2 regions of the Buttiauxella gaviniae genome follow, and region 2 is predicted to be linked to the other one. Evidence: predicted binding sites of a transcription regulator. Region 2 holds the regulator's gene; the other holds the start of a gene.
The links. The regulator PurR, encoded in region 2, represses purine synthesis genes. The targets are predictions, from matches to a motif close to CANGCAAACGTTTGCNTG.

Region 1 (16,148 bases), 3.5 Mb from region 2:
TTTCAGAGATTGAAGGGTGGGCTCAATCGTTGAGCCTTTGGCGACCACTAAACGAGAATCGGCTGCGTACAGTTTGTCGGTGAAGGCGATCTCTTGCTGACGTTTTTCAGTGATGGAAAGAGACGACATAATTGCGTCGATTTTTTTCGCTTTCAGGGAAGGGATCAGCGCATCCAGTGGGTTTTCCACAAACGTACAGTTTGTTTCGATGCGTTTGCAGAGTTCTTTTGCCAGATCGATGTCAAAACCCACTAATTCCCCTTGGGCATTTTTCGACTCAAACGGGGCGTAAGTAGGATCGGTACCGATACGTAAATTTTTAGGAATAGCGGCGAAAGCTGTAGAAACGCTGGAAAATGCCAGCACCAAAGAAAGAGCGATGATCTGCTTGTTCATAATTACCCTCGAAAAGACTGTTTTTATGCGCGATTGCTTTTTAACCGGATAAAATTGCACTTTCCATGCCAATTTATGCATGTGTTGATAACGTTTTTCAGTACGTTGGCGCGCTAAAAATGCGCATCAGTTTCATTCAAAAACACGCTGCACCAACGAGATGCAAACGATACACTTTTTTTGTGCATCAGCAAAAAATTGCACCATTAAAGTGCGTAATGACCTGGGTTAGTTTGCAATTCTATTCAGCCCGGCGGCACTAAAGTGCAGCCGGGCTACAGACTAAGGGATAATGTTATTCACCGTAAACATTAAAATCGAAGTACTTCTTAGCAAATTTGTCGTAAGTGCCGTCTTTACGCATTTCTGCCAGTGCTTTGTCGAAGGCCGCTTTCAGCTCAGCATCGTCTTTACGCATGCCAATCCCGGTGCCATCGCCAAAATACTGTTTGTTTTTTACAGAAGGTCCCGCAAAGGCAAACTCTTTTCCGGCAGGTTGTTTCAGGAACCCTTCGCTCGCGGCAACTTCGTCCTGAAATGCAGCGTCAAGGCGGCCCGCAGCCAGGTCAGAATAAATCAGATCCTGGTTAGCATAAGCCACAACGTCGATCCCTTTTGGATGCCATTGCGCGTTAGCAAAGGCTTCCTGAGTCGATCCCTGCAAAACACCCACATGTTTGCCTTTCAGGGAATCAATTGTTGGCTGAATCGGTGAGCCTTTGCTGGCGATCAGACGGGAATCAGCCGCATAAAGTTTTTCTGAGAAAGCAATTTCCTGCTGGCGTTTTTCGGTGATAGAGAGGGAGGAGATGATCGCGTCGATTTTCTTCGCTTTCAAAGAAGGGATCAGTGAGTCAAAGTCGAGCCCAACCCACGTACACTTGGTGTTAATGCGCTTACAAAGTTCATTCCCGATATCGATATCAAAACCGACAAAGTCCCCTTTCGCATCTTTAGAAGAGAAAGGCGCATAGGTGGCGTCCGTACCAATACGAACGGTCTGCGGGATTGCTGCATAAACGGTGCTGGATAACCCGAGCAGCAATGACAGAGCGAGAACCTGCTTCTTCATAGATAACCCTCAAGTTTACTGATCTTATTATGTGTAATGTCGTGTTGTGTTTGTTTAGTGCTGCGAAGCAGAGTTGCAGTTCCCATGCCACTTTTTCCTGCGTGAAAGAAAGTGCATGGTTTCATGTTAAAAAAAAGTTACAACACTGTCGCAGAATTGAAAGATAGCAGGTCTGGTGTGAGGGAAAAACATTAATGGTGGAAAATAGGGGATAAATGTTCTGGAAGTGATCGAGGTTACAAAATCGCCCCATTATGAGGCGAAAGGTTTTGTGATGCACCACACTGGCGCAACGGCTATGCCCCGTTCCAGCGCGTGAACAAGTCTTCCGGCAGCTCAATATCAAACTGATCGAGCACGCGGTTTACCGTCTGGTCGATAATATCCTGCACGCTTTGCGGGCGATGATAAAACGCAGGCATTGGCGGCATGATTACCGCCCCAAGTTCAGCCGCCTGCGTCATCAGGCGCAAATGCCCGAGATGCAGCGGCGTTTCACGCACACAAAGCACCAGCGGACGACGCTCTTTGAGTACCACATCTGCCGCACGCGTGAGCAGGCCGTCTGTATAGCTGTGAACAATGCCAGAGAGCGTTTTGATTGAGCAGGGCAATATGACCATGCCATGCGTCTTAAAAGAGCCTGAGGAGAGGCTGGCGGCGATATCACGGGCATCGTGAACCACATCCGCCAGAGCTTGCACTTCACGCAGGGAAAAATCTGTTTCCAACCCAAGGGTCTGGCGAGCCGCGTTGCTCATGATGAGATGCGTTTCGACATCGGGTAATTGTTGCAGCACCTGAAGCAGTCGCACGCCATAAATTGCGCCACTGGCACCTGAAATCCCAACAATTAACCGTTTCATATTGACGTTCGCCCAAGGAGTTTATCTGGGCTGACTTTGCCGCAAGATGGGCGGGGATGCAAGGAGTGGACGCCCTCATCTCACGGTTAAGGGAGAAAACCCGGACACCACCCCAGCCCTCCCCTTTCCAGGGGAGGATCTGGTAAGGGGGAGGCTGGGAGGGGGTCGCGCGAGGATAGTTTTACCCCTCGTTATGCATCTCTAAATTTTCCACTTCGTTTTGACGCTGAATCGCTTTCGAATCGTCATTACGCAGGGATTCAAGATACTCAAGGTATTCGTGATCCACATCTTTGGTGACATACACGCCGTTAAACACCGAGCACTCAAACTGCGTAATGTCCGGATTCTCAACGCGCACCGCTTCAATCAGATCGTCCAGATTCTGGAAGATCAAACCGTCGGCACCGATTAACTGGCGGATCTCGTCAACTTCACGACCGTGAGCAATCAGTTCGTTAGCGCTTGGCATATCAATGCCATACACGTTCGGGAAACGGATTTCTGGTGCCGCAGATGCGAGATATACTTTTTTCGCTCCGGCTTCACGCGCCATCTCAATAATCTGCTCGGACGTGGTGCCGCGTACGATGGAGTCATCCACCAGCAGAACGTTTTTATCGCGGAACTCAGCGCGGTTCGCATTGAGCTTACGGCGCACAGACTTACGACGCAGTTGCTGGCCTGGCATGATAAAGGTACGACCAACGTAGCGGTTCTTCACGAAGCCCTGACGATAAGGCTTATCAAGAATACGGGCGATTTCCAGCGCGATATCGCAGGAGGTTTCTGGAATCGGGATAACCACGTCAATATCCAAATCTTCCCACTCGCGAGCAATTTTCTCACCGAGCTTTTTACCCATCTCAACGCGCGCGCTGTAAACGGAAATTTTGTCGATGAAAGAGTCCGGGCGTGCAAAGTAGACATACTCAAACAGGCAAGGATTGCTGGTTGGGTTATCAGCACACTGGCGGGTGAACAACTGCCCTTTTTCGGTGATGTACACCGCTTCGCCTGGTGCGATATCACGCAGGAATTCAAAGCCCAGCGTATCAAGAGCAACACTTTCGGAAGCGACCATATATTCGGTACGGCCATCACCTAAATCGCGTTTCCCCATCACCAGCGGACGGATGCCGTTCGGGTCGCGGAAGGCCACCATACCGTGACCGATAATCATGGCCACGCAGGCATATGCACCACGAATTTGACGGTTGGTTGCAGCGATAGCGGCAAAAATGTTGTCGGCTTCCAGCGGATAGTTGCGGAAGTTATCCAGCTCGCTGGCGAAAATATTGAGCAGGATTTCAGAGTCGGAGGTGGTGTTAATGTGACGACGTTTTTCTTCGAACAGCTTCTGGCGCAGCTCGTGAGCGTTCGTCAGGTTACCGTTGTGTGCAAGGGTAATGCCGTATGGGGAGTTAACATAGAAAGGCTGGGCTTCAGAAGCACTGGAACTTCCTGCTGTAGGGTAACGCACATGGCCGATACCCATATTTCCCTGCAAGCGCTGCATGTGAATGGCACCAAATACATCGCTCACCAGCCCATTGGCTTTACGCAGACGAAAACAATTTAAAGCATCAATGGTGACGATGCCCGCGGCATCCTGCCCACGATGCTGAAGCACCGTTAACGCGTCATAGATAGACTGGTTTACCGGCATAAAACCGGCGATACCGACAATACCGCACATGTTGTCTTTTCCTCATTAAGCCACGAGCCCCCGCCTTATGGCCGGGGTAAGAAACTTGACGAGCTTTGCAGATAGTCAAAGAACCATCTGATGATGAAACTGAATTGTGGGATAAGCTGCGACTTTTGCCAGTCGTCACTCTTCGAAAAACCAGTGAACGTATCAAGAAAGAACAGAATGGCGGCGACGATCAGCGCTCCACGTAAAGCACCAAAACAGATCCCCAACACCCTGTCTGTACCCGACAGGCCGGTTTTCTCCACCAGCGCGCTAATCACATAATTGACAATCGCACCGACGATGAGTGTCGCGATAAACAGTATCGCGATAGCTATTCCATTACGTACCAGTTCGTCTTCAAAGCCAGTGAACCAGACTGACAGGTAAGTGTAGTAATGACTGGCGACAAAGAAAGCACAGCCCCAGGTTACCAGCGATAACGCTTCACGCACAAACCCACGAATAACACTAATCAGAGCCGAAAAGCCGATGACTGCAATAATGGCGTAATCTATCCAGACCATGAACAAATCCCACGACAAATCGCCCTGACGTCCAGTTCGGGGCGCATTCTAACAGAAAAAGAAAACGTTTGCGTAGGGATTTCCTTCCCTCGCGTAAATAAATAATGGCGTTGAAAAAATGCTCAACGCCATTAAAAAATTGCCTGTTGTTACCGGCTTTTGCTGGAAGTTGTAAGGTGGTTAAGCCCACGTGCCGCCCACCAAATTACCGCTTTATGGCAGATGACGCTTCGCTTATCCGCCCTACAAAAACCACTACGAACACGCTTTAGCGCGCCGTATAATTCATCACCACACCATTCAGACCGGAAATCGAATTCAGCTCGCTAAGAGATGATTTGAGTTTGTCTTTTGAAGCATCCGGCCCGACCAGAATGCGGGTAATTTTCCCCTGCACAGGTGTCGACGGTGACGTGTAAGCCCGGAACCCGGAAGCGCGAAGTTTACCAACAATTTCATTCACTTTGTCGGCATTTTTCAACGCACCGAGTTGCACAACGTAGGCTTGCCCGGTCGGGGCTTTGTCTGGCGTATCCTGCTTCACCGGTTTTTCTGGCTCAGGCGGTTCTTCGTTCATCATCGCCAGGCGTTCTTCGGTTTGATCCCTTTCTGCTTTGCTCAGCGGCTTTTCAGCAGGCTTCGGCTTTGCCTTCTCAACGACCGGTTTAGGCTTAGGCTGATCGCGGGTGACCGGAACTTCATCAATACCTGCCCCGCCGTCACTCGGTAGCGAAGCGATATCAAGCCCTGGCGCTGCGGCCGCACCTGCTCTCACCTCTTCGGCGGCCCCTTCCGGCGGCTGCGAAGGCAGCGCCTGCGTCGCCGCAGGCAGCATATCCGGTTCATCGGTATCACCCGGCTTAGGCACCAGAGGAATGGCGGCAAATTCATCCTGATAATGCTTTTTCTGACCATCAAGGATGCCTGGCAGGATAATGACCCCCAGAGCGACCAGAATAATGGTTCCGACTAATCGATTTTGAAACTTACTCGCCACCTGCTCTCTCCGCGTCCAGCGCTTCCATTACGTGGGCTACTGTGTGAAATGAACCACATACCAGCACGGTATCATTGTCTGTTGCTGCCTGCATTGCGCCAGCCCAAGCCTGGGCCACACTGTCGTAGACTTCACCCTGCCCCAGATGTTCAATCAACTGTTCAGCAGTGGCTCCACGCGGCCCTTCCAGAGGGGCACAATACCAGCTATCAACCTGAGGCGACAAACAGGCCAGCGTACCGGCGATATCTTTGTCATGCAGCATGCCGATAACCGCCAGCACGCGCCCACGTTTCGGTAACTGCGCCAGGCGCCCCGCCAGGTAGGCCGCCGCATGCGGGTTATGGGCTACATCAAGAATCACCAGTGGAGCCTGCGAAATAACCTGGAATCGGCCCGGCAGCGTTGCCTCTTTAATCCCTTGAATAATAGCGCCATTGCTGACATTTAGCTGGCTTGCACGCAGTGCGGCCAGAGCCGTCGCGGCATTTGGCTGGGGCACTAACGGCAGTGGAAGCCCCTTGAGTTCGCCCTGAGCATCTTTAAAACTCCAGCTAGTCTCATCGGCGTGCCAGGACCAGTCGACATCACGGCGCAGCAGTTGAGCGCCTTTTTCAGCCGCCACATCCGCAATGGTCTGTGGCATATCAGGCTCGCCCACCACGGCTGGTTTTCCGCCACGGAATACGCCCGCTTTCTCACGCCCGATGCTTTCGCGGTCAGGCCCGAGCCAGTCGGTGTGGTCAAGTGCAATGCTGGTTACAACTGCGACATCTGCATCAACAATATTGGTTGCGTCCAGTCGCCCGCCTAAACCCACTTCAAGGATAACCACATCTACTGCCAGTTGCTTAAACAGCAGCAAAGCCGAAAGCGTACTGTATTCGAAATAGGTCAGTGAGGTTTCGCCCCGCGCGGCTTCAATCTGAGCGAAAGCGGCTGTGTGGTACGCTTCATCCAGCTCTTCACCCTGCACGCGCACGCGCTCGGTGTAGCGCAGTAAATGGGGGGAGCTGTAAACACCCACGCTGTAACCCGCCGCCATCAACACCATTTCCAACGTGCGGCACGTCGTGCCTTTACCGTTGGTTCCCGCAACGGTAAACACCGTCGGCGCAGGTTTCAGCACATCAAGCGTGGCGGCAACTTTTTTCACGCGCTCAAGACCAAGCTCGATGGTTTTAGAATGGAGATTTTCCAGATAACAAAGCCACGTGGCCAGGGGCGACGTGGCTTGAGGGATTTGCGTTTTTTCCATGATGCCCGCTCTATCTACTTTTCAAGCTACGGTTCAAGAAAAAGGGCAGGACCTGTTCGGCCTGCCCTTGTTAACAATCAGGCCTCGTGACCTTCTTCCGGTGCTGCCGGAACCACAATCGGTTCACGCGGCGCTTCCGGATTCGGCGCTGGCTGATTTGTCAGTTTTGCCAGAACGCTTGCCAGTTTCAGGCGCATTTCTGGACGGCGAACGATCATGTCGATCGCGCCTTTTTCGATCAAGAATTCACTGCGCTGGAAGCCCGGCGGCAGTTTTTCACGAACGGTCTGTTCAATAACACGCGGGCCCGCAAAGCCGATCAACGCTTTTGGCTCAGCAATGTTCAGATCGCCAAGCATCGCGAAACTTGCAGAAACGCCGCCCATGGTTGGGTCAGTCAGAACTGAAATGTATGGCAGACCGCGTTCTTGCATTTTTGCCAGCGCCGCACTGGTTTTCGCCATCTGCATCAGCGACATCAGCGCTTCTTGCATACGTGCGCCACCGGAAGCGGAGAAGCAGATCAGCGGGCAGTTATCTTCCAGAGCCTGCTCAACGGCACGAACAAAACGCGCGCCGACAACAGAACCCATAGAACCGCCCATAAAGGCAAACTCAAAGGCAACTGCAACAACAGGCATGTTATAGAGCGTGCCTTTCATTACCACCAGCGCGTCTTTCTCACCGGTTTCTTTCTGGGCCGTTGCCAGACGATCTTTGTATTTTTTGGAGTCTTTAAACTTGAGAATATCTTTTGGCTCAAGCTCACTACCCAGCTCAAACAGCGAGCCTTCATCTAACAGGCTGTGCAGGCGATCGCGCGCGGACATGCGCATGTGGTGATCGCATTTTGGGCAGACTTCAAGATTGCGTTCCAGTTCGGCGCGGTACAGAACCTGGCCGCAGCTATCGCATTTAGTCCAAACCCCTTCAGGGATGCTCGCCTTACGGGTAGGGGTAATATTGCTCTTATTGAGAATTCGTTCAATCCAGCTCATTGATGACCTTTCTGCTTGAACCTGGTCGATGCCAGTTTTTCTGTGGCAGTGTGACCTGCCCCAGACCATAAATGGTGCTCATTAAAACATAACGGCCCGCGACTTTGGATAAAAAAGTGGTCGAACCGCGCGATGGGGTTACTTTTGCAGGCGTTTGGCTGCACGTTTGTGGCGAATAATCTCAACCACGCCCGGCAATACCGACAGCACAATAATCGCCACAATCAGTAATTTCAGGTTTTCCTGCACGATCGGTAAATCGCCGAACAGATAACCTGCGTAGGTGAACAACAACACCCACAGCAACGCACCGGCAACGTTATACATCGCAAAATGACGATAGGACATGTGCCCCATCCCTGCGACAAACGGTGCGAAGGTTCGCACAATCGGTACGAAGCGCGCGAGGATAATCGTTTTTCCACCGTGACGCTCGTAAAAAGCGTGGGTTTTATCAAGATAACTGCGACGGAAGATTTTTGAGTTCGGGTTGCTGAACAGTTTCTCGCCGAATAACCGCCCAATAGTGTAGTTCACCGCGTCGCCGACAATCGCGGCGATCACCATTAAAATAACCATGGTATGAACATTCAGATCGTTAGTTGGCAACGCGGCAAGCGCGCCCGCAACGAACAGCAATGAATCACCCGGCAGGAACGGCGTCACCACCAGGCCTGTTTCGCAAAACAGAATCAAAAACAGAATGGCATAAACCCAGACACCATACTGCGCGACCAACTCCGCTAAATGCACATCAATGTGCAGAATAAAATCAATAATAAAGCGGATAAATTCCATAGTTATCTACCTTTCTCGACTGGCGTCAGTCTGCCAAAAAAAGAGGCCCCATCGGGGGTTTAGGCAACGCAAAATGTTCAGGGTAATCGACGGAGACTAAATACAAGCCTTCTGCTTTCCCGGTCGCGGCGGCAAGCTTACGATCTTTCGCCGCCAGCAGCTCAGCCATCCAGTTTTCAGCCTGATTGCCACAGCCGATTTCCATCAGGCTGCCAACAATATTTCGAACCATGTGGTGCACAAACGCATTGGCTTTAATATCCACCACCACATAAGCCCCGTAACGCGTAACGTTGATGTGCATCAGGTTACGCCACGGCGTGCGTGACTGGCATTGCACGGCGCGGAACGAGGTAAAATCGTTCTCGCCCAGCAAGCATTGCGCAGCGCGGTGCATACGGTCGGCATCCAGTGGATGATAAAAATGCGTGACGCCTTGGGACATCACCGCCGGGCGCAGGCGCTGGTTATAAATGACATAACGGTAGCGGCGCGCCGTCGCGCTAAAGCGGGCGTGAAAATCATCCGGCACATTTTTAACCCAACGCACAGCGATGTCGCCAGGTAAATTCGCATTTACGCCAAGCGTCCAGGCCGCATCTTTACGATCCATGCGCGTTTCGAAATGCACGACCTGGCCTGTAGCGTGAACGCCTGCGTCGGTACGCCCGGCGCAGAACACGTTGATTGGCTCATCTGCTACTTTAGAGAGCGCTTTTTCAAGCTTCTCCTGCACGCTACGGACTTCGTTCTGGCGCTGCCAGCCGTAATATTTACTGCCGTCGTATTCAATGCCCAGAGCAATCTTGTGGATCGGGGTTTGAAGCAACTCGTCGGACATTAGTACATATACTCCTGCACTAATTTTTCTGCGGTTTTCACAGCCATCAGCGCGCCGCCGAAACGAACGTTATCGGCAACAGACCAGAATTGAATCTGCTCCGGCATACCATAGTCATTGTGGATACAGCCGATAGAAAGATGTGCGCTGCCGGAGGCATCAGAAACCTGCGTCGGGAACTGCCCTTCTTCTGAAAGCTCAATATCTTCAAACTGACCAAATGCGTCGCGGGCTTCTTCTGCCGCCAGCGGGCGCATCGCTTCGAAGTTAACCATTTGCGCGTGCCCGTAGAACACCGGAGCCTGAACCATGCTTGCAGAAATCATCACACCTTCATCCTGCAATACTTTACGCACTTCGTTCACCAGGCGGCGTGCAGCAGGAATGCTACCTTCCGCATCCGGCACCAGCGGCAGCATGTTGAACGCTAACTGGCGGCCAAACAGGTCTTCTTCTTCGATAGGCAAACCGTTAAGCAAACGCGCGCTCTGCCCGGCCAATGCATCTACTGCACTTTTGCCACGGCCAGAAGCGGCCAGTAAATTGGTGACCTGAATACGCGATAAACCACCTTGCTCGATCAGCGGCTTCAACGCGGTTAACAACTGGCTTGTCAGGCTGTCAGCAACGGCAACCAGATTGCGATTGCGGTATTCGCCCAGCACGAATGGATTCACATCCGGTACGACGAGCGGTACATCGTGTTCCATGGCGAACAGGCCGCTGGAGTCGATAACCAGGCAACCGGCGTTGGTCGCTTCTTCAACATAACGCGCTGAGGCCTCAACGCCTGCCACGAAGAAGGCGAGCTGAACCTGAGTCCAGTCGAATGATTCAGCATCCTGAACCATCACCGTTTTGCCTTCATAACGAATATTTTCACCCGCGCTCTCATTACGCGCCAGGGCATACAATTCACCAACCGGGAACTGGCGCTCGGCAAGCAGTTCAATCACAGCTGCGCCAACGGCACCCGTGGCACCTAAAACGGCAATATTCCAGCCTTCAGACATGTTGGTTTACTCCAGACTTAAATAGCAGTATCTCCCCGGCAGCACGCCGGAGAGATGAGAAGGATTGTTTAACGCACCGCGTGGAAGATGGCGCCAAAGCCTAGCTTTTGCAGCATAGTCGCCGCCGCTTCATCATCACACTGGATATACAAAGATGACCATTCGCGACGTTCCTGATAATTTTTACGTAATTTATCAAACTCACCGGGAATCCCCGCCACTTTACGCAGCGGCGCATCGTCGCGGCGCACATCATACACCAGATGCACTAGTCTTTTGAGTGTCGGCTGATCGAGCGGGCCATGCAGAGTAATGCGGCCAAATTCTGGAATAGGCAGCAAAGTGTCTAATGCCACCTGTTGGCGTTGCCCAATAAACTCGCTAAAGGCTTCAAACACTTGCGTGGTGCCACGCGCTTTGCCTTCCAGCGTGTAACCGGCGATGTGAGGGGTGCCAATATCGACTCTATCGAGCAGCGCAACGTTGAGCTCTGGCTCTGGCTCCCAAACGTCCAGCACGACGCTCAAGTCCTGACCGTTTTCCAGGCATTTCAACAACGCGGCGTTGTCGACAACCGGGCCACGGCAGGCATTAATCAGAATAGTGCCAGGCTTCAGGGCAGAAATCAGTTTCTCATCAGCAAGATGCAGGGATTTATACGGGCCGTCTTTAAACAGTGGCGTATGGAAGGTCAGCACATCGGCTTCGCGAACCAGTTGCTCAAGCGAAACGAAATCCCCTTCGTCACCGCGATCGGCACGCGGAGGATCGCAAAGCAGCGTACGAATGCCGAAGGCTTCGAGACGCGCCTGTAAGCGAGCGCCAACATTACCCACGCCGACAATGCCTACCGTGCGGTCAGTCAGCCTGAAGCCATCGCGTTCAGCTAACATCAACAGCGAGGAAAAGACGTACTCGACAACGGCGATAGCGTTACAACCGGGGGCGGCTGAAAAAGCAATGCCCGCGGCCTCAAGATAGTTTTCGTCAACGTGGTCAGTGCCCGCCGTTGCCGTACCCACAAATTTGATCCCTTTGCCGTCAAGCAAATCGGCATTCACTTTGGTGACCGAGCGCACCATTAATGCCTCAGCATCGGCAAGCTCAGATACCGGAATTGGACGCCCTGGCACTGCGGTAACATCGCCTAAGCGGCTAAACAATTCACGTGCATAGGGCATATTTTCGTCAACGAGGATTTTCACGTTAGCTACCTGTTCGGTTAATCGTCGAGAATAAGCCCGATAGTGTGCCATAATCTGGCGGCCTGGCATACTTGAGCCTGGGATCGACAAAGGATTTAACATTATGCAACCCATTCAGGGGGCAAGCGCTCGCCCTCCGGGGGAACCACCCTCCACTCCATCTGCGGCCGGCGAATTTCCGCTTTCGACTCAGCAACGTACCGTTCTGGAACGTTTGATCACGCGTATTATTGCGCTTAACCAGCAGCAAAGCGCTGAGGTGTGGGCGGGATTAAAACACGATCTGGGGCTAAAAAGTGAAGCGCCGCTATTATCGCGCCACTTCCCGGCGGCTGAACAAAACCTTAGCCAGCGCCTGACTGCCGCCCAAAATACACACGCCACGCGCCAGGTTGTTCAGCAACTTAGCGAGCTTCTGCCACAGGGGAATAATCGCCAGGCGGTGAGCGATTACATCCGCCAGCAGTTCGGCCAGACGGCGCTTAGCCAACTCACGCCCCAGCAATTAAAAAGCGTTCTGACGTTATTGCAAAACAACCAGTTGGCGATCCCGCAGCCGCAGCAACGCCCGGCAACCGACCGCCCGCTGCTGCCTGCGGAACATAACGCTTTAAATAAACAGGTTGCGAAACTGACCGCCGCTACGGGTGAGTCCGGGAAATTAATCTGGCAATCAATGCTTGAGCTTTCTGGGGTAAAAACCGGCGAGCTGATTCCGGCGAAGCATTTCACTTTGCTGACCACCTGGCTACAAGCGCGTCAAACGTTGAGCCAGCAGAGTACGCCGACTCTTCACACCCTCCAGGCTGCGCTAAAACAGCCGCTTGAGCCCGCAGAGTGGAAAGAGATTACGGATTATTCACAGCAGCGTTTCCAGGCTACGCCACAAACGCTGCTGACCACAGCGCAGGTGCAGGATATTCTGAATCAGGTCTTTTTGCGCCGGGCCGAGCGTCAGCCCGCAACGCTTGAAGTGCAGAATATTCAGCCGATCGTCAATCCACTTTGGGCGCCCTTCATCGAACCGATGAAGATGATCAGCGCCCGCCCAGGAATGGCGCTTATCGCGCTGATTGTGGTGATGATTTTGTTGTGGATAGTCATTTAGCAAAAAGCCACCCGACTACGGGTGGCTGCTGTTATTTCCGGAAAGCTACAAGCGTTACAACAATACCCACGCCCGCAGAAATCGCCCCCGCCAGGAAAACCGAAGGGTAACCCATTGAAGTGGCTAACAGCCCGGTCAGCGGGCCTGCAACGCCGTAAGAGATATCCTGAAATGCCGCATAGCCGCCCAGCGCCGTGCCGCGTACCTGGGCCGGAACACGTTTAACGACTTCTACACCCAGCGCCGGGAAGATCAGCGAACAGCCGCAGCCGGTTAACGCCGCGCCGATCAAAGCAACGCCCGCACTCGGAGCCTGCCACAGCAAAACCAGCCCGACCGTTTCAATTGCCAGTGACACAAGCGCCACGCGAACACCGCCGAACCTGTCAGGCATCCAGCCAAACAGCACGCGCATCAGCACAAACGCACCACCAAAGGCGGTAAGCGTGAAGCCTGCCCAGGCCCATCCGTTAGAGACAAAATAGAGCGAAACAAAAGTGCCAATCACCGCAAAGCCAACCCCCTGTAACGCCAGGCCAAGACCTGGTTTCCAGATAAGGCCAATCACAGCAAACAGCGACGGGCGCTCGCCTTTATGCGCAGGCACGGCACGAATCCCGCCGTTAAACGCCCACGCCACCACCGGGAGCGCAATCGTCGAAACACCCAGCGCGACAAATCCCCAGTGGCTATTAAGCAGTAGACCTAGCGGCGCGCCCGCGGCTAAAGCGCCATAAATAGCCATCCCCGTCCAGGACATCACTTTGCCGGAACGCGCAGGGCCAACTAAACCCAGACCCCAGGTAAGATTTCCGGTCAACAGTTGGCTTTCACCAAAACCCAGAATTAAACGCCCGACAATTAACAGGCCGAATTTCGCCATGGCATCAACAGGTAGTAAGGCCGCCAACAGATAGGCGACACCCGCAAATGCGCAGGCGCACATTCCCTGTAGCGTCGAGCGCTTAGCCCCCTGTTGGTCGGCAAGCCGCCCTGCGTAACCGCGCGTTAAAACAGTGGCGAGGAACTGAATCCCGACTGCAACCCCTACCATGGTGTTCCCGAAGCCGAGTTGCTGGTGAACAAATAGCGGAATAACCGGCAGCGGCAGGCCCACGGTCATATAGGTGAGGAACACCGCGAAGGTAATTCTGAATAAAGATTTATTTTCTGATTTGCTATTTTTGAGCTGAGAATCAATCAGTGCAGACATGCTGCTTACTCCATTTTCTTGCAGAGTAAGGCGAGGAAACCACCACGCCCTTCCCTCTGAACGTTCAGATTAAGGGTGCGTTGGTTGACGTTGAACGCTTACGCATTATCAGAAAGATAATGTTGAGGCGAGAATAGTGCCTTCAGGGATAGATGCTGTCAATCATTGCGGCCAGCAAAAAAAACGGGGCGCCTAAGGCACCCCGTTCGAAATAATCATGCGTATTAAAGAATTACGCTTTAACTTTACGCATTACCAGCGTGGCGTTAGTCCCACCGAAACCGAAGCTGTTAGACATAACAGTGTTCAGTTGACGCTCGGTCGTTTCAGTCACGATGTTCAGACCTGCAGCCTGCTCATCCAGCTCTTCAATGTTAATGCTTGGCGCGATAAAACCGTGCTCTAGCATCAGCAGAGAGTAGATAGCTTCCTGAACGCCAGCGGCACCCAGAGAGTGACCGGTCATCGCTTTAGTCGCAGACATTGCCGGTGAGTTATCACCAAACACTTCTTTGATTGCGCCCAGTTCTTTCACATCGCCAACCGGCGTAGACGTCCCGTGGGTGTTCAGGTAGTCGATTGGGGTATCAACGCCGTGCATTGCCATCTTCATGCAACGGACTGCGCCTTCGCCTGATGGCGCAACCATGTCTGCGCCATCGGACGTTGCGCCGTAGCCAACGATTTCAGCGTAGATGTGTGCGCCACGAGCCAGAGCGTGCTCCAGTTCTTCAACCACAACCATACCGCCGCCACCTGCGATAACAAAACCATCACGGCTTGCGTCATAGGTACGGGACGCTTTGTCCGGGGTTTCGTTGTATTTGGTAGACAGTGCGCCCATTGCGTCGAACTCACAGGCCATTTCCCAGCACAGCTCTTCGCCGCCGCCAGCAAATACGATGTCCTGTTTGCCCAGTTGAATTTGCTCAACAGCGTTACCGATACAGTGCGCAGAAGTCGCACAGGCGGAGCTGATAGAGTAGTTCACACCGTGAATTTTGAACGGCGTTGCGAGGCATGCGGAAACCGCTGAACCCATCGCTTTGGTCACAACATAAGGACCGACCGCTTTCAGGCCGCGCGGGCTACGCATTGCGTCCGCACCAAACACCTGAGATTTAGAAGAACCACCGGAACCTGCAATCAGGCCCACGCGAGGGTTGCTTTGATAAACTTCTTCTTTCAATCCAGCATCTTCAATCGCTTGCTGCATTGACAGGTAAGCATAGACAGAGGCATCGTTCATGAAACGGACCACTTTACGGTCAATCAGGCCGGTGGTGTCCAGTTTAACGTTACCCCACACGTGGCTGCGCATTCCAGAATCTTTGAATTCTTGAGAGAAAGTGATCCCCGGGCGACCTTCACGCAGAGATGCCAGGACTTCCTGCTGGTTGTTACCGATGCTGGAAACAATGCCCAGACCAGTAATCACTGCACGTTTCATTCAATACCTCTTCCACTGCACTATTTAGGATTTCGACAGGCACAATAGCGTACAGTTGTACGCCGAACAAGTCCGATCAGCCAAAATGGACTGAAATTTGCGCCGCTTCGCACACATCGTTATGATCCTTTCACCGCCTGCCAGACGAGTAACTTACGTGAAACACACCCCTATACAATCTGCCAACCTGGACTTCAATGAAGAGGGTACACCTGTATCCCGAGAGTTCGATGACGTGTACTTCTCTAATGATAATGGACTGGAGGAAACTCGTTATGTCTTTCTTGGGGGAAATCGTCTGTCAGAGCGTTTCGCAACCCACGAACGGGCGTTATTTGTCGTCGGAGAAAGCGGCTTCGGTACCGGCCTTAACTTTTTGACTTTATGGCAGGCCTTTGATGATTTTTGCAAAAATCAGCCGCAGGCCACGCTCAAACGCCTGCATTTTATTAGTTTTGAAAAATTCCCACTGACTGCAAAAGATTTAAGTGCCGCACATGCACACTGGCCGGAACTCGCAGAATTTGCAGCACAATTGCAGCAGCAATGGCCGCTGCCGATGGCTGGTTGTCATCGTCTTTTGCTGGCCGATGGACGCATCACGCTCGATCTCTGGTTCGGGGATATTAACGAACTGATACCGCAGTTAGATGACACTTTAAATAATCAGGTCGATGCCTGGTTCCTTGATGGTTTCGCCCCATCAAAAA
Region 2 (16,148 bases):
TGCACCGCCGTTTCTGCGGCAAAAATATGATCGCACTGAATGCTGAAATTGTGCGAACCGCTCAGGCAATCAATCAACATAATCTCATCGGCAAGCGGGGGGAGCGGAAAACGTGCACCCACCACCACCAGCGCGTCACACAACCCGTTGGAGAGCTCTTGTGCCGCCTGCGCTACGCTGCCTGCGTCACTGGCGAAACGGAGCAACAGATGTTTCTGATGCTGGTTGAGCTGTTTCTCGAGCGCTTGTAGGTAGCCGGTTGCCTGCTGGATATGCTCGGTGGCGCAGATAACGCCGATGCAGTGCGTCGACTGGTTGCTCAAGGATTGGGCAATGGCATTCGGCTTGTAGTTAAGGATTTCGGCTGCACGTAATACCGCCTGGCGGCTCTCTTCTTTGACGCCGCGACTGCCACTTAATACGCGCGAAACCGTTGCTTTGGAAACCTGCGCAAGGCGCGCTACATCATTAATATTCGACATGGTGTGTTGGCTTAGTAGGGTGGATAAGCAACGCGCCATCCACCAGTTTTACGTGTTTTGGCGGGAGCGCATCGCTTACCCGCCTTACGATTCAGTGTGGTTAATTAAAGCCATTTTCCGCGGCGGTCGCTTTGTACCATTCGCCGCTTTTCTTGATGGTGCGCTTTTGAGTCTCAAGATTTAATGAGACAAAACCGTAACGGTTTTTATAGGCGTTACACCATGACCAGTTATCAATGAAAGTCCACATGTGATACCCGAGGCAGTTGCTGCCTTCGCTGATACCTTTATGCAGCCACTTCAGGTGGTCGCGCACGAAATCGATACGGTAGTCATCCTGAATCTGGCCGTTTTCATCGAAGCGGTGCTCGTTTTCAACGCCCATGCCATTCTCGGAAATATAGCAATTTGGGTTGCCGTAGTTCTCGCGCAGGTTAGTCAGAATGTCGTAGATCCCTTGCTCATAAATTTCCCAGCCGCGATACGGGTTCATTTTGCGGCCCGGCATTTCGTAGGCTTCGAAGAACCATTCCGGCATGAACGGGCTGTCAGGATTGACCAGCGAATCGCGGCATTTGATGCGGCGAGGCTGGTAATAGTTAATGCCTAATAAATCTACCACGCCAGCCGCCAGCAGCGCTTTATCTTCTGGCTGACATGCTGGCAATTGGCCGTGCTCATTGAGCAATGCCACCAACTCTTGTGGATATTCGCCACGCAGCGCGGGGTCAAGGAAGCTGCGGTTAAACATGAGATCGGCAATGTTTGCCGCTTTCACATCCGCAGGGTTCTGGGAACGTGGGTAAGACGGGGTGAGGTTGAGGATAATCCCGATTTCGCCGCCGTCGTTGCGTTCATGGTAGGCTTTTACCGCCATTGAGTGTGCGATCATGGTGTGGTAGGCCACGGTCGCCGCGCGTTTGAAATCCACAACGTTCGGGTAATGGAAATCATACAGATAGCCGCCTTCGACAGGCACAACCGGCTCGTTGAAGGTGAACCAATGTTTCACGCGGTCGCCAAACAGGTCAAAACAGACGGTGGCAAATTCGGCATAAGCCGTGACAACGTCACGATTTTCCCAGCCGCCTTGCTGCTGCATGACCATAGGCATATCAAAGTGGAACAGGTTGATAAACGGCTTGATGCCTTGCGCCAGCAACTCGTCAATGACCTGGTTGTAGAAGGTGACAGCTTCCTGGTTCACTGCGCCACGGCCTTCAGGGATCAGGCGCGCCCAGGAAATTGATGTGCGGAAGGTGTTATGGTTCAGCTCTTTTAAGAGCGCGATGTCCTGCTTCCAGTTTTTATAGAATGTGGAGGTGTCAGCCGGGCCTACGCCGTTGTGGAAGCGGGTTGGTTGTTCCTTAAACCATTGATCCCAAATCGTGGCCGATTTGCCAAAAGAGAGGGTTTCGCCTTCGGTCTGGGGTGCTGAACTGGCGCTTCCCCACCAAAAATTCTCCGGAAATTCATATTTCATTTTTGTTCCTCGTTTGACGAGCCTGCCAGACTAGCAGGCTATAAATGTTTAGTTCGCTGTAACCGGGTTGCTGCTTTCCTGCTGATTGCGCTCTTCGTCCTGTTTAAGCAGGGTGCGCTCATACGCTTTCAGGAAGGGGTAATACATCACAGCCGACATGACCATACAAATCAGGCACATGATAACGGGACTTACCGCCCAGTTTGCGGCCCACGATGCGCCAATTGGGGCCGGTGTCGTCCACGGTGTGAGCGAAACAACTTGTGCAACCCAGCCTAATTTGGTGGCGATATAAGCCAGCGTGGCGTTAATCATCGGCACCAGGGTGAACGGCAAGAAGAACAGCGGGTTCATGATGATTGGCGTGCCGAACAGAATCGGTTCGTTAATGTTAAAGAAACTTGGCACCACGCCCATTTTACCGATGGTACGTAGATGAATGGCGCGGCTACGCAGCAGCAGGAAGGCGAGGGGTAACGTGGAACCCACGCCGCCAATCAGCAAGTAGTGATCCCAGAAACCTTGCAGGTAGATATGCGGCAACACGTTTCCGGCGGCGAGCGCCGTCTGGTTCGCGGAAAGGTTCGCCATCCAGAACGGGTTCATAATGCCGGTGACGATAAGCGCCCCGTGAATCCCGGCAAACCACAGAATCTGGCAGATAAACACAGAAATCAGAATGGCAGGCAGGGAATCAGACGCGGAAACCAGCGGTGCCAGCAAGTGCATGATGGCTTCGGGAATAATCATCCCCGTCGTGGACTCAATAAAGAGATTCAGCGGGTGCAGCGTTGCGACAATCACTACCACCGGGATCAGAATTTCAAACGAACGAGCCACGCCGGTTGGCACTTCTTTTGGTAGACGAATGGTGATGTTGTGGCGCTTCAGGAACGCATACATTTCGCTGGCATAAATCGCGGTAATCAGCGCGGTAAAGATGCCCTGTCCTGAGAAGTATTGGGTGGAGATTTGCCCGTCTTTATAAGGGGCGGCAACCAGTAAAAAGGCCATAAACGCCAGTAAACCGGTCATGATCGGGTCGAGTTTGTAGTGTTTGCCGAGACTTGCGCCAATGCCGACCGAAATAAAGAAGGTCATCACACCCATGCTGAGGTTAAACGGCAGCATCAGTTGTTCGCGATAGCTCAGGGAAAAGTTCAGCCATGCGCGCGCAAAGCCCCAACTGCTGTCGGGCGAGAACGGTGGGAAAATAAACACTAACAAGAAAGAGCCGATAATCATAAACGGAAGTGCTGCGATAAAACCGTCGCGGATGGCGATGACATGGCGTTGAGAACCCATCGCGCCAGCCATAGGGGTAACTTTTTGCTCAATCACATTGACCATTTTTTGGTACATGCTCATGGCGGTATCCTTGTGAGTGTTTTAGTGAAGTTGGCTGATTGTGAAACAGATGGGAAACCGGTTTCCAATGAAGAAAAACGTAAGTGTTAACCGGATCAAACTCGTGACACAAGGAATGATAATTTCGTGGAGGGATTCACAGTTTGTTATGAAATTGCTGCGGATTTTTACATGAAAGAACTACCCCGGCAGTGCCGGGGTGTTAATCAATGCGGGACGCGTAAACCGTTTTCGATACCGCGGGTAAAGACGATTTGCCAGAGCTGAATATCGCGCGCGCGAAACGCTCCGGCGCAGGCGTTGAGGTAATAACTAAACATTCTTTTAAAGCGGTCCGAGTAGTTATCGGCAATTTCCGGCCAGCAAGTCTGGAAACGCTCGTGCCAGGCCATCAATGTTTTGTCGTAATCCGCCCCAAAGTTATGCCAGTCCTCCATCACAAAATGGCCTTCGCTGGCATGGGCAATCTGGCTGACCGACGGCAGACAACCGTTAGGGAAAATGTATTTGTCGATCCAGGGATCGACGCCGTTATCGGTTTTGTTGGATCCGATGGTGTGAAGCAGAAAGATTCCGTCAGGTTTCAAATTACGGTCTGCCACATCAAAATAGGTGGCGTAATTTTTCGGCCCGACATGCTCGAACATGCCGACGGAAACAATGCGGTCAAACTGCATATCCAGTTCACGGTAATCTTGCAGCAAAATAGTGACGTTGAGACCGATGCATCGCGCCTGTGCCATTTTTTGCTGTTCAGCAGAAATGGTTACGCCATGCACTGCTACGCCATAATTTCGCGCCGCAAATTCAGCAAGCCCACCCCAGCCGCAGCCAATATCCAGCAGCGTCATGCCGGGTTCCAGATGCAATTTCTCGCAGATCATTTTCAATTTTGCATTCTGTGCATCACTGAGCGTTGTGGCCTCTTTCCAGTAACCGCAAGAATATTGCATATGGTCATCAAGCATGCGGCTAAAGAGATCGTTCCCGAGATCGTAATGCTCTTTGCCCACTATCCAGGCGCGTTTTTTAGATTGCAGATTAATAAAGCGTGCGGCGGCAATGCGGAGTGTGTCTTTTAAATGATGAGGGAGCTGGCGTTCAAGTCCGGCACGAATGGCTTTATTAAAAAATATATCCAGCCGTTCGCAGTCCCACCAGCCGTCCATATAACTTTCACCCAGACCGAGCGTACCCTGTTGTAGGACGCGTTTAAAAAAATCGGGATGTTTAACCTGTATATCGAAAGGGCGCGGGCCGTTCACTTCCACCCCAGCCTGTGTGAGCATCTCGTTCACAATTCGATACCATGGGTTATTTCTTATACTGACTTCTTCTATGCACGATGAACTCATAGCTTCTCCATCACCTTTATGTGAGGAACCTTCAAACAGCGTAGACGCTATTTTGGGCATGTGAGAAATGTCACGAAAAATTCCGTGAGCCTGATATCCGACGTAGAACAGAGAAAGGGGTGACTACCCACTCAATAAATTGCTTAAAACAAATAAAAAACGGGAGCGCAAGGGCTCCCGTTATGACTTCATTATTATGGTGTTAACCTCGAGCCGTTTATGAGTATAGGCCCGCTTTATCGGCGATTCAATAACAAATCGTTAGCATGCTAACCTATGTTTTGTTTCAATTAATGCGCATCCGATTCAGCGTGTTGCCAGACTTTCGCACTGCTGCGACGTTGCAGCAAATATCCCAGCAGAGCCAACACAATGGTGACCAGCATAACGCTGGTGGTGGTCAGCAACGGCGTTACGATAAGCCAGGAAACCATCAAACTTGCGAAGAAGCATAATCCCAACTGAAGGGTATTTTGCAGCGCAGCGGCTTTCCCCGTAGCTTGTGGGAAAGGCAGCAGGGCGGAGGCTACAACAATCGGGTAGATCGCGCCGTTTGCCATCGCCATTACGCAGAATGGGATCAGCAGTAACGTCAGGTTAGCATGGCCACTCACAGCTACAGCCCAGGTCGCGAAGGTGCTCAGGGTATACACGCCCAGTAACCACGGCAGCATTTGTTTGCCTTGCCATTTTTGCAGCGCGCTGCGGCAACCATAGCCGCCAATCAAGAAAGCGATGGTTTGCGGAACATAGCTCAGACCAATTGCCGCAGGGCTGTAGCCCATATCATTCAAAATGAACGGTGAACCGGTCAGCCACGCAAAGAAACTTGCGGAGCAGGCCGCGTAAATCAATACGTTTCCGCTGTAGACGTGCGAGCGCAGTAACGACATAAAGCTGACTTTGTTCTCTTCCGTTTGCGGATGATGCTGGGTGCGAGGCTTCAGACGCAGAGTCGGGATCATCAACACCAGCGTGATAGCAAACAGCGTGGCGAAAATCGCCTGCCAGTCAAAGTGGGTCAAAATCCAACTGCCGAGCAGCGGTGCCAGAGCGGGAGAAAGCCCGACCAGCGGCATAATGGTGGCAAAAATTCGGTTTGCACGATTCGCCGGATAGTAGTCCGTCACCAGCGCCTGCCAGCTTACCGCCGCAGAACACACGCCTACCGCCTGCACGAAACGTAATACCAGCAAAGCAGTTGCGTTTTCTACCCACAGCATGCCAATACACCCCACGGCGAACAAACTCAGGCCTGCCAGCAATACAGGCTTACGCCCGAAATGGTCTGACAGCGGCCCCCACATCAGTTGGGCAAAGGCAAAACCTGCCAGGAACAGGCTCAGACTGGCACTCACGGCGGAGGCGTCGGTCTGTAAATCTTGTTGGATAGCAGCAAAAGCAGGCAGATACATGTCTGTTGCGAGGAACCCCAACACACTTAATCCGGCCAGCCAGATAAGAAATCCTTTTGATGGTTGCATAATTTTCTCTTGAATTATCTTGCAGGTTAATTGCTGCGAGAGTGTACGGAGTGCAAATGTGCTTGTGAAACGCTAATATTTGTAGGTTGCATTCAAAAATTTTGTGAGCAGAAAAATGTGGTCTGAATATTCGCTGGAAGTGATAGATGCGGTGGCGCGCAACGGCAGCTTCAGTGGCGCTGCGCAGGAGTTACACCGCGTTCCGTCTGCCATTAGCTACACGGTACGGCAACTGGAGGAATGGCTGGCGGTTCCGCTGTTTGAACGTCGCCATCGGGATGTGGAATTAACGCCTGCGGGTCTGTTTTTTTTGAAAGAGGGCCGGTCTGTTATCAAAAAAATGATGACGACACGGCAGCAGTGCCAACAGATCGCTAATGGATGGCGCGGGCACCTCGCTATTGCGGTCGATAACATCGTTAAACCCGAGCGAACCCGGCAGTTGGTGCTGGATTTTTATCGCCATTTTCCGGACATCGAGCTGCGAATTTTCCAGGAAGTGTTTAACGGTGTGTGGGATGCGTTAGCTGACGGACGTGTTGAAGTGGCGATTGGCGCAACCCAGGCTATCCCCGTTGGGGGGCGTTATGCTTTCCGGGATATGGGATCCCTAAGCTGGCGTTGCGTGGTGGCATCGAATCATGCGCTTGCGAAGCTTGGCGGTACCCTAAGCGATGACGATCTCCGGGCCTGGCCTTCGCTGGTGCTGGAGGATACCTCCCGTTCACTACCAAAACGAATTACCTGGCTGCTGGATAACCAGCGTCGTGTAGTGGTGCCTGACTGGCAATCTGGTTCAGATTGTCTTAGCGCGGGGCTGTGTATCGGTATGGTGCCTTTGCATATCGCACGGCCGTGGCTGGCATCAGGGCAGTGGTGCGAGTTAACGCTTGATAATCCCTTCCCGGACGCCGCATGCTGCCTGACCTGGCGGCAAAATGATGCATCACCAGCCCTGGCCTGGCTACTGGATTATTTGGGGGACAGTGAGACGATGAATGCGGAGTGGTTGCAGGAGCCTGAGCCCGAGTAAACCCGGGCTCAACAAAACTTAACGGCGGTAATCGCGGAATGGGCCATCAGCTACTGAGCGGCGCTCAATCAGGCGCGGATGGACTTCAATGCTCTGGGATTCTTCGCGTTTGTTAACGATTCTATCCAGCAGCATGTTAAATGCCGTTTCACCCAGGGAATCTTTTGGCTGGTGAATCGTCGTCAGGGCGGGTGAGAAGAAGCGAGCATTACGCACGTTGTCATAGCCGATAATGGAAATATCCTGCGGGACGCGCAGCCCCATTTCATCGGCGGCACAAATTGCACCCATCGCCATAATATCCCCGCCGCAGAACACCGCGGTAGGGCGATGAGACTGACCGAGGATCTGCTGCATCGCGCGATAACCGGATTCCGGCTCAAAATCGCCCTGAACAATCCAGTTTTCCGGGATAGCGATACCAGCCTCTTGCAGCGCTTTCATAAAGCCAGCATGGCGACCGCCGCCGGTGTTGCGTTCCATCTGCCCGGGAATAGCGCCAATTTCACGATGACCGCGTTCGATCAAATAACGCCCGGCCAGATAACCGCCATGGAATGCGTTATCGACGACGGAGTCGGTAAAATCAGCGCGCGCTTCACCCCAGTCCATCACAACCATTGGGATATGACGGTACTCTTCGAGCATGGTCAGAAGTGATTCCGGGTACTCAGAGCACATCACCAGCAGGCCATCAACGCGCTTTTGCGCCATCATTGATAAGTAGGCACGCTGTTTTTCGAAGTTATTGTGTGCGTTACCCAGAATGAGGGTATAGCCTTTTTCAAAGCAGCTATTTTCAACGGCTTCGATGATTTCGGCGAAATAGGGCGCTTCGCTGGACGTGGCTAACAGGCCAATCGTTTTAGTGTGATTAACTTTCAGGCTACGCGCGACGGCGCTTGGCGAATAGTGCAGCTCTTTGATTGCAGCCCAAACCGCATTGCGCGTCTCTTCCGCTACAAAACGGGTTTTGTTAATCACATGTGATACGGTTGTAGTGGAAACGTTTGCGCGTTTCGCCACATCCTTGATTGTCGCCATTAAATTTCACTCCGGGCCATATCGTAAGCCCCTGATAACGAATGTGTTAAACGTTTGCGTACGCTATCTCCTGAGGCAACATCGTGGTTGCGGGTATGCCGGGATTGCGACATAAAACGGGAGGAGGGCGTTGAATTGACGGTACGCAATAAATTAGCGTGGGATTTTGGCCTATCCTGGCGAAAAGTGGAAGAGGGAAAATGGATATCCGGTTAAAACCAGGAGGATTTTTCTCTCCGATTGTGGGAAAATCCACCGACACACTGATTGTAAGGTAATAAAAGGAGTTTACTCATGAGCACCGACCTGAAATTTTCAATCACCACCACGGTTATCGTTCTGGCTTTGATTGTTTGTGGCGCGTTAACCGCCGTACTGCACTGATTAAAATGGGCCGCTTATCGCGGCCCATTTACTTATGGATTAAGCTGCAAGATTCTTCGCAACAAATTCCCAATTCACCAACGCCCAGAAATGCTCCAGGTATCCTGCGCGAGCATTGCGGTAGTCGATGTAATACGCATGTTCCCATACGTCTACAGTCAGCAGCGGTTTGGCCGCAGTGGTCAGCGGTGTGCCTGCGTTAGATGTAGAAACAATGGCTAACGAACCCTCTGCGTTTTTAACAAGCCAGGTCCAGCCTGCGCCAAAGTTCTTGATAGCGGCATCGGTAAACTGTTGCTTAAACTCAGCGAAGCTACCAAAAGATTGGTTGATAGCATCCAAAACAGCGCCCGTTGGTTCGCCGCCAGCATCAGGTGCCAGGCAGTTCCAGTAGAAGGTATGGTTCCACACCTGCGCTGCGTTGTTAAATACGCCGCCTTCAGAAGTGCGAACGATCTCTTCGAGTGTTTTGCCTTCAAACGCTGTGCCCTTAACCAGATTGTTCAGGTTAGTGACGTAGGTTTGATGGTGTTTGCCGTAGTGGTATTCCAGCGTTTCGGCAGAGATATGCGGGGCTAAAGCATCTTTTGCATATGGTAGTGCAGGTAGTTCGAACGACATTGCTGACTCCTTTCGAATTATTTTGGGATTTTATGAACACTAAACAACCACGCTTAGTGTGGATTTAGGGTAACAAATTGAAAGGATAAGCAAAAGAAGATCTCACCTGCCCAAAGTAGGGCAGGTGAGATTTGATGAAGGGAGATTAGCGAATGGTTTTTGGCGTCATGACGCGTTTGGCACCCACATAGTGGCGCTGCCAGTAATCTTCGCTCAATGAAGTGATTTGAATATCCCGGCCAGAACGCGGTGACTGAATAAATTTCCCGTTACCGACATAAACACCCACGTGATCCGCTGTGCCACGCCCCTGGGTGCGGAAGAACACCAGGTCGCCCGTTTCGAGTTCGCCACGGTCAACAGAAGAAGCATCACGCAGGTGATACATTTCATTGGCGGTACGTGGAATACGGAATTTCACTAAATCTTTATAAGCGTAATAGACCAGACCGCTGCAATCGAAACCGGTGCGCGGAGAGGTGCCGCCCCAGCGATACGGTTTGCCAATCTGGCCCATCAGTTTGTTCATGGCTGTTTTCTGTGCTTTTTGCACGCGGACTTTATGCGCCTGCGCAATCGTCGTCGGTTGTTCAGCTTTTACTTTCACACAACGCACTTTGTGGCCTTTACGCGGCTTGCTGCATTTTTCGGTGAAAGTAACAGGCTGGACTTTAGCAATCTGGGAGGTTTTTTTACGGTCGTTTTTTGCGAGGTTTTTGGTTTTATTGGTGCTGGAATTCTTAGCCGTTTTTGTTTTTACCGCAGCGGATTCTTTTTTCTTGCTGGATGTTTTTGCTGTGGTGCTGGCTTTCTTGGTTGAGGTGGTGGTTTTTTCTTTACTCTTACTGCTCTTTTCTGTGCTCTTCGCCGTGCTTTTTTTCACAACGTGCGCTTTCTGCGCAACCACGGGACGTGCGTGTTCAGACGCCTGCGTCAATGGTGTATAAGGCAAGGTAAATAGCAGAGCACAGAGCGTGATAGAAATTTTTGTTATCCGCGCCACTCGACAATCCCCTGGTTAAAATAAATGCACGATGAAAGCCATCATGCCCGTGTATGATTTTGCGAAACCCGCCGATTCTAATCTATTAGAAGCCATAAAGTTAATAACCTTTTGCTTATCGTTGTATTGTTTCGTTACCGGACGCAAATAAATTGACCAAACTAATCGTTTCACGGCTATTTATTGATCAGGGATAGGGTTATTTCCTGATTTGCAGCTACGCGAAAAGTGTTATTCTAGATACATGTTGTCCCTCCGTTGCGAACGTCAGAGAAACCCTGAAAAAAATGGTGTTTTCTGAAGAGGGTATCCATCGCTACAATGGCAGGCTACTGCCGAGACCAGGTTTGAGGAAGCAAGCAATGAGCACTATTGAAAAAATCCAACAACAAATCACTGAGAACCCAATCCTTCTGTATATGAAAGGTTCTCCGAAACTGCCAAGCTGTGGCTTCTCAGCCCAGGCTGTGCAGGCGCTGTCTGCCTGTGGCGAGCGTTTCGCATACGTTGATATTTTACAGAATCCAGACATCCGTGCTGAGCTGCCAAAATACGCTAACTGGCCGACTTTCCCGCAGCTATGGGTGGATGGTGAACTGGTTGGCGGCTGCGACATTATCATTGAGATGTATCAGCGCGGCGAATTGCAGACACTGATTAAAGAGACTGCGGCTAAGCACAAATCTGAAGAGCCAGGCGAAGAGTAATTTGTAGCTAAGCAACAAATGAAAAAGCGACTTTGATAGTCGCTTTTTTTATGCCTACGCTTCGGGTTCTACCGGGAGAGGCAGAGGCCAGCCGCCTAAACGTTTCCAGCGGTTGACGATTTCGCAAAACAGCAGGGCGGTTTGCTCGGTGTCATACAGCGCGGAGTGTGCCTGGCTGCTGTCAAACTTCATGCCTGCGGCAATACACGCCTTCGCCAGCACGGTTTGGCCTAACGCAAGCCCGCTCAGGGCTGCGGTATCAAATGTCACAAAAGGATGGAACGGGTTACGTTTTAACGAAGCACGTTCTGCCGCCGCCATCATAAAGCTGTGATCGAATGTGGCGTTGTGCGCCACCATAATCGCACGGTTACAACCGCTGTCTTTAATGCCTTTACGCACCATTTTGAAAATTGCATGTAGCGCATCATATTCGCTGACGGCACCACGCAACGGGTTATGCGGGTCGATACCATTAAAAGCCAGCGCTTCCGGCTCAAGTATAGCGCCTTCAAAAGGGTCGACGTGGAAATGCAGCGTTTCATCCGGCGATAACCAGCCGTCTTGATCCATCTTTAATGTGATGGCTGCGACTTCCAGTAAAGCATCGGTTTTAGCGTTAAACCCGGCGGTTTCAACGTCAATGACTACCGGATAAAAACCACGAAAACGGTCGCACAGGCTATGCAGTTGCGTGTTGTCAGACATCAGGATCTCTTAATACGGGGAAAAAGCAGCGCGCATTATGGCAAATTTTACGGAGGGAAGCTAACGGGTGCAGCGTGCACCCGTAAACTGGATATTAGTTACCCAAACCTTTACCGGCATCTTTACTTTCGATCAGTTCGATTTTGTAACCGTCTGGATCTTCAACGAAAGCAATTACCGTGGAGCCGCCTTTAACCGGGCCCGCTTCGCGAGTGACGTTGCCACCGTTCTGGCGAATGCGCTCGCAGGCTTCAGCCGCATCGTCTACGCCCAGGGCGATGTGGCCGTATGCGTTACCCAGATCGTAGCTATCGGTACCCCAGTTGTAGGTCAGTTCGATAACCGCTTCTTCGGTTTCCGGGCCGTAGCCAACAAACGCCAGAGAGTATTTATATTCCGGATTTTCACTGGTACGCAGCAGGGTCATGCCCAGTACGTTGGTGTAAAAGTTGATGGAGCGTTGCAGGTCGCCAACACGCAGCATGGTGTGAAGTAAGCGCATAAATTCCTCTTAGAATTAAAGGGTTAATTTCTAAATGTGAGGTAAGTATAGCGGCGAATCAACGCCGCTATCAATGAGAGAGGTCTACAAAGTCGGGTAATCGGTGTAGCCTTCAGCGCCGCCGCCGTAGAAACTTTCTGGACGTTGGGCATTAAGTTCAGCCTTGTGATGCAGACGTTCAACCAGATCCGGGTTGGCAATGTAATCGCGACCAAAGGCGACCGCATCGATTAAACCTTTCTCGATAAGCGCTTCGGCTTTCTCTGGGGTGTATGCCCCCGCGCCGATAATTACCCCGTTAAAGCGCTCACGCACTTTCTGACGGAATGCCTCGGTGTAGGATTCGCCGCCAGCCCAGTCAGGCTCGGACATGTGCAGGTACGCAATGCCGCGTTTGTTTAACTCTTCAATCAGATACAGCGCATCGGCTTCTTCATCCGGGCCGTTATCAACATTCTGGAATGAACCGATCGGCGAAACACGGATCCCAATGCGATCGGCGCTCCATTCTTTGCACGCGGCATCCACCACTTCGAGCACCAGACGTGCGCGGTTTTCGCGGCTGCCGCCGTACTCATCAGTACGATGGTTAGACGTTGGAGACAAGAACTGGTGCAGCAGATAGCCGTGTGCGGAGTGCAGTTCGACCATATCAAAACCTGCATCGCGTGCATTGCCAACGGCCTGGCGGAAGTCATTTACGATGCCAGGAATTTCATTTAGCTCAAGAGCACGTGGCATTGAGGTATCGACGCGGATCGCATGGCCATTTTCATCACGCAATGAGGTACGTGTGCCCGCAGAAAGAGCGGAAGGCGCTACAGGAGCCTGCTGGCCCGGCTGAATGCTGGAGTGTGAAATACGACCAGTGTGCCACAATTGCACGGCAATGCGCCCGTCTGCGGCATGAACGCCCGCTGTGATTTTCTTCCAGGCGGCAATTTGCTCATCGCTGTGCAGACCCGGTGCGCCTTCGTAGCCTTTTGCCTGAGCAGAAATCTGCGTAGCTTCGCTGATAATAAGCCCGGAGCTTGCGCGTTGACGGTAATATTCGCCCATCAATGGGGTCGGAATATCACCCGGAACGATGCTGCGCAGTCGGGTTAATGGCGCCATAAAAATACGGTTTGGTGTTGTGATGGCACCGACTTTCAGTGGAGTAAATAATTTATCTGCTGACATATAAAACGCCTCGAATAGACCGGTCGTCTAGTTTTAAATTAAATAAAAAGCCTGTCAGGAGACAGGCTCCGCTAATAGTTGAGTCACGTGGGCGAGGGCGCATTCCAGCGGCATCGCACTCCGGGAAATCTTCGCCTGTAGACTGGCTCCGAGCCACAGGGCATAAATAACGTGTGCCTGACTTAACGCGGCGTCGGTTAACTTCAGGCTTTTCTCAGCGAGGCCTTTTTCAAGAGCATCGGCCAACTGAGAAACAATTTGCACCGAGCCTTTGTTGAGCGCCGCACGCATATCTTCTGAAAGGTCACAGACTTCGGCTGAAAGTTTAACCGTCAAACAACTGATCAAACTTCCGTGCTGCGAAAACCAGGTGACGCTTTCCTGATACCACGCCAGTAATCTTTCACGATATGTCCCGTGCCCCTGCGAAAAATGGTGCTGTAATCGCAGGTTGTAGGCAGTGTAATAGCGCTCAAGCATTGCCACGCCAAACGCCTCTTTAGAGCGGAAGTAGTGGTAGAAAGAGCCTTTGGGCACTTCGGCTGTGCTTAACAGTTCGCTTAATCCCATGCCGGTAAATCCGCGTTGCAGGCAGAGCTGCTCGCCGGTGGCAAGGAGATGTTCACGAGTGTCATGGTCAGGATGTCTGTTCATGGGGAAATACTCTAATAGACCAGTCGGTCTAAGGCAAGTGTCAGGCGGCAGAATTTTCCTGCCGCCTGAGGTTCAGGCTTTACGACAACCGGCGAGAATATCCATATCAGGCTGATATTGTGAGGTTTTAATATCCATCATGCCTAAAAGGGTCGAGAAAATATTGTCCTGAGAAACGTGTTCACCGGCGGCCTTTTGGGCCAGGCAGCCCGTATTTACCGCAAAATTTTGCTGATAATCCTTCGACAGCCAGAACAGGAACGGAATATGTGTTTGCTGGGAGGGAGCCAACATATACGGCGTGCCGTGCAGGTAAATCCCGTTTTCACCCAACGATTCACCGTGATCGGCGAGGTAGACCAGCGCGGTGTTAAACTGCTCGCTATGCGCTTTCAGTTCATCAATGGTTCGGCTGACAATATCATCGGTATACAAAATCGTGTTGTCATAGGTATTAATGAGCGACTGACGATCGCAGTCCTGAATCTGGTTGCTGTCACAGGTTGGAGTGAACTGGCGGAATTTATCCGGATAACGGCGATAGTAAGCCGGGCCGTGGCTGCCCATCAGGTGCAGGACAATCACGGAGTCTTGTTGCAAGCCGTCCAGTACATTCCCAAAGCGGTGCAGCAACGCATCGTCCCAACAGGATTTATCTTTGCACAGGGAGTCCAGATTCCACTGCGTCATGTCGGTATGCGGAATACGGTCACATGCCCCTTTACAGCCGCCGTCGTTTTCACGCCACAGCAGGTTAACGCCCGCGTGCGCCATCACATCCAGTAAACCCTCCTGGTGACGCGCCAGATCCGCATCGTAATTTTTGCGTGGCATATTGGAGAACATGCAGGGCACAGAGATCGCTGTTTCCGTGCCGCAAGAAGAAGCGTTAGGGAAGTAGATCACGTCGCGTTTTTTCAGTTCCGGGTTGGTTTCGCGCACGTAACCATTCAATGAATAGTTTTCAGCGCGCGACGCTTCGCCCACCACAAACACCACGACCGTTTTCTTTTTCTGCTGGCTAATCAGTGGGCCTTTTTTCGCATCTTCGCCAATTTTAATCAGCGACCGATCGCCTGCAAACCAGCGATCTTTGCTATAGCGGCTAATGGCGCTGATGTAGTTGGCGGGCGTTACCATTTTCACCACGCCTTTATTATTGCGAAACAGCAAGGCGTAATCTTTATAAAATACCGAAGCCACCAGAATAATGATCAGCAAGCCCGCCAGAACGCCCACCAGGCGAGTGAGAAGGGTGTGCCACCAGCGTATCGGTTTGATCTTAATTGCCGCCAGAATAACCGCGGGTACAACACCTGCAAACCCCAGCCAGAGCAGTAATTGCGGAGTAATAAGCGCCACGGCTTCCTGGGAGTCGGTTTCGAAGACGTTGGTCATCATATCTTTGTCGATGACCGCGCCGTAGGTGTACATAAAGTAGTTACTGGCTGCACAGCCAATGACCAGGATAACCAGCAGCGGTTTACGCAACCAGGGCAAATTAATCAGGCTGAATGTTGTTAGCCAGGCACTGAACAGTACAACCGGGACGGAAATCGCAAAAATCCAGCTGTGGAACGAGTCAGGAGCAATAATCTCCCAGGCGTGCTTAATAAACAGGGAATTGATTAGGGTGAAGAAGAATGCACAGCAAAGATTAAACTTTGAATCGTTACACTGTAACTTTTTAAGGGCTTCCATAACAACCGTAAATGCTTATAGAGAATGTATACAGACTAATGAATGAAGATTAGGTGAACCTTAATTTAAAAAATCCGCGCAGCGTTTTGTAATCGGGACAAGCGCTACGAATATTCACCGCACCGCTTGCAACATTTTGACTGTCGGTCTTCAATTGAAGCAATGATGCAAAAGAGGTATGAAGGTGTCTGAACAGTTAGAGTTTTTCCCGATACAAAGCCCGTGTCGCGGGATCTGCCAGTCAGATGAGCGTGGTTTTTGCCGCGGTTGTATGCGTAGCCGTGACGAGCGTTTCCAATGGCAGCAAATGAGCGACGGGCAAAAGCAAGAAGTGCTGCGGTTATGCCGCCAGCGATTGATGCGCAAATTGCGTGCAGGCAAATCACCATCCCCCGAAGAACCGCAACAACCCTCACTTTTTTAATTCCTTGATACCG

Region 1: cvpA (colicin V production protein) is a predicted target of PurR. The motif match lies at 4,615-4,632, and genes of this name have one in related genera.

The regions. Positions count from the first base shown of each region.
Region 1 covers NZ_JBFMVT010000002.1:560,197-576,344, forward strand. The annotation lists gene hisJ (histidine ABC transporter substrate-binding protein HisJ) at 1-396, opposite strand, end outside; gene argT (lysine/arginine/ornithine ABC transporter substrate-binding protein ArgT) at 692-1,468, opposite strand; gene AB1E22_RS03330 (UbiX family flavin prenyltransferase) at 1,765-2,334, opposite strand; gene purF (amidophosphoribosyltransferase) at 2,516-4,033, opposite strand; gene cvpA (colicin V production protein) at 4,069-4,557, opposite strand; gene dedD (cell division protein DedD) at 4,826-5,554, opposite strand; gene folC (bifunctional tetrahydrofolate synthase/dihydrofolate synthase) at 5,544-6,812, opposite strand; gene accD (acetyl-CoA carboxylase, carboxyltransferase subunit beta) at 6,890-7,810, opposite strand; gene AB1E22_RS03360 (DedA family protein) at 7,949-8,608, opposite strand; gene truA (tRNA pseudouridine(38-40) synthase TruA) at 8,634-9,449, opposite strand; gene AB1E22_RS03370 (aspartate-semialdehyde dehydrogenase) at 9,449-10,462, opposite strand; gene pdxB (4-phosphoerythronate dehydrogenase PdxB) at 10,531-11,667, opposite strand; gene flk (flagella biosynthesis regulator Flk) at 11,771-12,775, shown strand; gene AB1E22_RS03385 (MFS transporter) at 12,807-13,988, opposite strand; gene fabB (beta-ketoacyl-ACP synthase I) at 14,221-15,438, opposite strand; gene mnmC (bifunctional tRNA (5-methylaminomethyl-2-thiouridine)(34)-methyltransferase MnmD/FAD-dependent 5-carboxymethylaminomethyl-2-thiouridine(34) oxidoreductase MnmC) at 15,596-16,148, shown strand, end outside.
Region 2 covers NZ_JBFMVT010000002.1:4,047,916-4,064,063, forward strand. The annotation lists gene AB1E22_RS19260 (LacI family DNA-binding transcriptional regulator) at 1-482, opposite strand, end outside; gene AB1E22_RS19265 (glycoside hydrolase family 1 protein) at 583-1,965, opposite strand; gene AB1E22_RS19270 (PTS sugar transporter subunit IIC) at 2,014-3,333, opposite strand; gene cfa (cyclopropane fatty acyl phospholipid synthase) at 3,540-4,688, opposite strand; gene punC (purine nucleoside transporter PunC) at 4,979-6,172, opposite strand; gene punR (DNA-binding transcriptional activator PunR) at 6,288-7,205, shown strand; gene purR (HTH-type transcriptional repressor PurR) at 7,224-8,249, opposite strand; gene AB1E22_RS19295 (YnhF family membrane protein) at 8,544-8,633, shown strand; gene sodB (superoxide dismutase [Fe]) at 8,673-9,254, opposite strand; gene AB1E22_RS19305 (C40 family peptidase) at 9,400-10,257, opposite strand; gene AB1E22_RS19310 (Grx4 family monothiol glutaredoxin) at 10,620-10,964, shown strand; gene rnt (ribonuclease T) at 11,019-11,672, opposite strand; gene gloA (lactoylglutathione lyase) at 11,767-12,174, opposite strand; gene AB1E22_RS19325 (alkene reductase) at 12,259-13,356, opposite strand; gene AB1E22_RS19330 (TetR/AcrR family transcriptional regulator) at 13,411-14,010, opposite strand; gene eptA (phosphoethanolamine transferase EptA) at 14,083-15,711, opposite strand; gene AB1E22_RS19340 (DUF1289 domain-containing protein) at 15,896-16,135, shown strand.